DNA from 2 places in the Burkholderia pseudomultivorans genome. Region 1 is predicted to be linked to the other one. Evidence: predicted binding sites of a transcription regulator. Region 1 holds the regulator's gene; the other holds the start of a gene.
The links. The regulator LexA, encoded in region 1, represses DNA repair genes until DNA is damaged. The targets are predictions, from matches to a motif close to ACTGTATNNNNATACAGT.
Positions count from the first base shown of each region.

Region 2: a site for LexA is predicted at 1,149-1,166, ahead of imuA (translesion DNA synthesis-associated protein ImuA). Genes of this name have one in related genera too.

Region 1 is NZ_CP013378.1:3,069,660-3,071,858, reverse strand. It holds gene WS57_RS26560 (sulfate ABC transporter substrate-binding protein) at 1-239, opposite strand, end outside; gene lexA (transcriptional repressor LexA) at 512-1,159, shown strand; gene WS57_RS26550 (hypothetical protein) at 1,187-1,522, shown strand; gene WS57_RS26545 (DUF2939 domain-containing protein) at 1,552-2,199, shown strand, end outside.
Region 2 is NZ_CP013378.1:4,468,668-4,470,866, forward strand. It holds gene WS57_RS32950 (Y-family DNA polymerase) at 1-495, opposite strand, end outside; gene imuA (translesion DNA synthesis-associated protein ImuA) at 428-1,135, opposite strand; gene WS57_RS32960 (ABC transporter ATP-binding protein) at 1,431-2,199, opposite strand, start outside.

The sequences.
Region 1 (2,199 bases):
CCCGAGCCGCCGTGCGACTGCTTGAAGTTGACCGTCTCGCCGGTCTTCGCCTTCCACTCCTTGCCGAACGCCTGGTTGAAATCCTGGTACAGCTCGCGCGTCGGGTCGTACGACACGTTCAGGAACGTCGTGTCGGCCTGCGCGTGCGTCGCGACGCCCAGCACCGCCGCCGTACCCAGCGCGAGTGTTGCAATCAAGCGGCCCGCCCCGCTCACCAGCCCCGTCGTGCGCTTCACCATCCTTGGTTCTCCAGTGTTGTCGTGTAGTCGGTATTGCGATGTCGGGCCAGTCTATCGAACGGGTTACATGATTAAAAATAATCGTTCCTCATTTTTTAATACTCAAAAGTGCTAACGCAGCACGGATGGACGGTTGCGGCGGACGAACCGTCGTCCGGGCGTCGCGAAATCGCATCGGAACCGGCGCGATCGCGTCGAACTTCACGTAACACTTGAAATTCGCGAAGTACTGTATAAAAATACAGCTCACTGTCTATCCATACAGTTGAACCATGACCAAACTCACCGCCCGCCAGCAGCAAGTGTTCGACTTGATCCGCCGCGCGATCGAGCGCTCCGGATTCCCCCCCACCCGCGCCGAGATCGCGGCCGAGCTGGGCTTCAGTTCGCCGAACGCGGCCGAGGAGCACCTCCGCGCGCTCGCGCGCAAGGGCGTGATCGAGTTGGCCGCCGGTGCGTCGCGCGGCATCCGCCTGCTCGGCATCGACGATGCGCCGCACCAGTTCACGCTGCCGCACGCAGGCCTGATGCAGCTGTCGCTGCCGCTCGTGGGCCGCGTCGCGGCCGGCAGCCCGATCCTCGCGCAGGAGCACATCTCGCAGCATTACGCGTGCGATCCCGCGCTGTTCTCGAGCAAGCCCGACTACCTGCTGAAAGTGCGCGGCCTGTCGATGCGCGACGCCGGCATTCTCGACGGCGACCTCCTCGCGGTGCAGAAGCGCACGGAAGCGAAGGACGGGCAGATCATCGTCGCGCGTCTGGGCGACGACGTCACGGTCAAGCGCCTGATGCGCCGGCCGGGCGGCCTCGAGCTGATCGCGGAGAACCCCGATTACGAAAACATCTTCGTCAAGGCCGGCAGTGCGGAATTCGCGCTGGAAGGCATCGCCGTCGGGCTGATCCGCTCGGGCGAACTCTGACCCATCCGTCTCGCTCAGGAGAACATCATGGAACGCCTTGCCCGCCTGCTGCCTTTCCGTCAATTCGGTCGCCTGCGCCATCTGCGCGGCCGCACGCCCTGCGCGCCGCTCACCGCTGCGGCGCCCGCCGGCCAAGAAGTCGCAGTCGAACGGCAGGCGTCGCTGCTGCCGTCGGCGCTGCCCGCCTTCGCGCGGGTGTCGCTGAACGCCGGCCTGAATCATGCAGAACCGGCGCGCCGCGCGCCGGTGCGCGTCTATCACGGCCGCTCGCGGCTGATCATGGTCGGGACGATCGACGCCGTGTGCCGGATGATCGATCGCTGCATCGCCGAGGAACGTTCTGCCGCGCAAGGCGGTCTCTGATTGCGGAACCGTCCCGCACCGGAGGTATCGTGACGCAATCCCCGGGCCGCACGTCGCGGCTCAAACCCCTGCTGATCGTCGTGATGGCCGTCGTCGTCGTTGCGGCGATCGGCTATGCGTACGCGTCGCCGTATATCGCGCTCGATCGCCTGAAATCGGCGGTCGATGCGCGTGATGCGCAGGCCGTCAGCGAATATGTCGATTTTCCGTCGCTGCGCATCAGCCTGAAGCAGCAGGTCACGGAAGAGTTGATGCGCCGGATCGACGCGGTGAAGAAAGACAATCCGTTCGCGGTGATCGGGGCGTTGATCGGGTCCGCATTGATCGGCCCGCTGGTCGACGCGTATGCGACGCCGGAAGGCGTGGCCGCATTGATGAGCGGATTGCCGCCGCGCGGCAATCCGGGCGAGCGCCCGCCCGAATGGTCGGCGCCGCCGGGCGGCGCACCGGGCGCGGAATCGACCGCGCCGCCTGCGAGTACAGCCGGTCCGGCGAGCGCTGCCACACCGGCCAGCAATGCGGCGACGACCGCGTCATCGCCCGCACCGGCGCCCGCGCCTGCAAGCCCGGGCGCGGCGCCGCGCCAGCAGCAGACGAGCGCCGGCTACCGGAATATCGACGAGTTCGTCGTGACCTACCAGCGCACGGCGGACGGCACGCGCTATGCGGCGATCTTC
Region 2 (2,199 bases), 1.4 Mb from region 1:
ATGGGCAGCCACCCGCCGCCGGATGCGCGCCCGCGCCGACACGCGCGCCAGCAGCCACGCGCCGCCGCCGGTCGGCGCGGCCGACAGCCGCATCGCATAACCGAGCGCCGCGAGCGTCGCGCGCACCTGCCGGCACAGCGACGGCAGCCCGCCGAACAGGCGCAGGCTCGGCCCGACATCGACGATCAGCGTGGCTTCGTCGCGCAGCGCGACGCAGGGCGAAAAACGCAGCAGCGCGAGCGCGACCGCGCGCAGCGCATCGGCCTCGCGTGCGGGATCGCGTTCGACCAGCCGCGTGTCGGGCGCGAGCGTCAGCACGCCGCCGCGCTTCATGCCTGCGCGCACGCCCTGCCGGCGCGCGGCCGCGTCGGCGATCAGCACGGCGCCCTGCTCGAGCACCGCGCAGCCGGCGTCGGCCGCGTCGTCGTCAGACGGCGGCGCGGCGCACACGTCGAGCGGCAGGCGCGGCAGATGGATGCCGAGCAAGACGCGCATAGCGGCTCTCCACGATGGGCGATGGCAGGTCGAGTTCGAGCGGCGCGCTGCGCGCGGGCCCGCGCCGCTTGACGATATCGAGCGACACGCCGCCCGGCACCGGATACAGCGCGACGCGCAGCACCGCAGGCGACGGCTGCCGCGCGGCCGACAGCGGACGCAGCATCACGAACAACGTATCGCCGGTGCGCGCGGCCGCGAGATGCAGGCGCCGCAGCGCGTCGGGGCGCGCGTCCTGCCACAGCAGCAGCGCACCGCAGCAGCCGGTGCGGAGCGCCTGCTCGGCGGCCCACAAGGCATCGGTGCGGCTGCCGGCGCGCAGCCACAGCAGCGCATCGGCCGGGACGCCGAGACTGGCAAGCGCGCTCGCGTGCGGCGACTGCGGCGGCGCGACGAGCGCCAGCGGCCGCCGCGCGCTGACGGTGCGCGCGAGCGCCGGCGCGAGCAGGCGCATTTCGCCGCAGCCCGGCTGCGCGGCCAGCAGTTCGACGAGGCCGCCCACCGGCCAGCCGCCGCCCGGCAGCTCGGCGGACAGCGACGCGAAGCCCGTGTCGATCGTGCGCGGACCGCCGCGCGCAAGCTGAGAACCGCGCCACAGCGACGGATGAAGGGATTCCGGGGACAGGGATGAGGCGGACATCATGCGACTCGATGCTGTATGGATATACAGTATAGAGGATCGCCACGGGCGCTGTCAGGCCCCAACAAAAAGGGACAGGCAATCCGTCGATCGGCGCGGCGCGGCCGCCCGCGCGTCGGCGTCGCCATCGGGAGCGGCACGGCATGCGGCCGAGCCACCGCCCCGAATTGCCCATGCTGCGCCGTCGCCGGGAGCGGCGGCATCTCGTCGGCCCAGCCTCGATGCAAAACGGGCCGCCCCGGCCGGCGCGAGCAACTTGCGCCGGCCGGGGCGGCCCGTCGATCCGGTCAGTCGATCAGCCGAGCAGCAGCGCGTCGTCGTCGAGCTGCTCGTGCCGCACCTTCTCGAACATCTGCAACAGGTCGGACACGTCGAGCCCCTTGCGCGCGTCTCCCGACACGTCGAGCACGACCTGCCCCTGGTGCAGCATCACCGTGCGGTCGCCGTAATCGAGCGCCTGCCGCATGCTGTGCGTGACCATCATCGTCGTCAGCTTGCTGTCGGCGACGATGCGCGCGGTCAGTTCCAGCACGAACGCGGCCGTCTTCGGGTCGAGCGCGGCCGTGTGCTCGTCGAGCAGCAGGATCCGCGACGGTCGCAGCGACGCCATCAGCAGGCTCACGGCCTGCCGCTGGCCGCCCGACAGCAGCCCGATCCGGTCGGTCAGCCGGTTCTCGAGGCCGAGGTTCAGCAGGCGCAGCTTGTCGCGGAACAGCTCGCGCGACGGACGATCGAGCGCGGCCCGGAAGCCGCGCCGCACGCCGCGCGCCATCGCGAGCGCCATGTTCTCCTCGATCGTCAGCGCCTCGCAGGTGCCGGCCATCGGATCCTGGAACACGCGCGCGACGAGGTGCGCGCGGTCCCACGCGGCCTTGCGCGTGACGTCCGTGCCGTCGATCGTGATGCGTCCCGCATCGACCGCCTGGTCGCCGCTGATCGCGTTGAGGAAGGTCGACTTGCCGGCGCCGTTCGAGCCGATCACCGCGACGAACTGGCCGTCGGGAATCTCGAGCGACAGCCCGCGCAGCGCGCGCGTCTCGATCGGCGTGCCGGGATTGAACGTG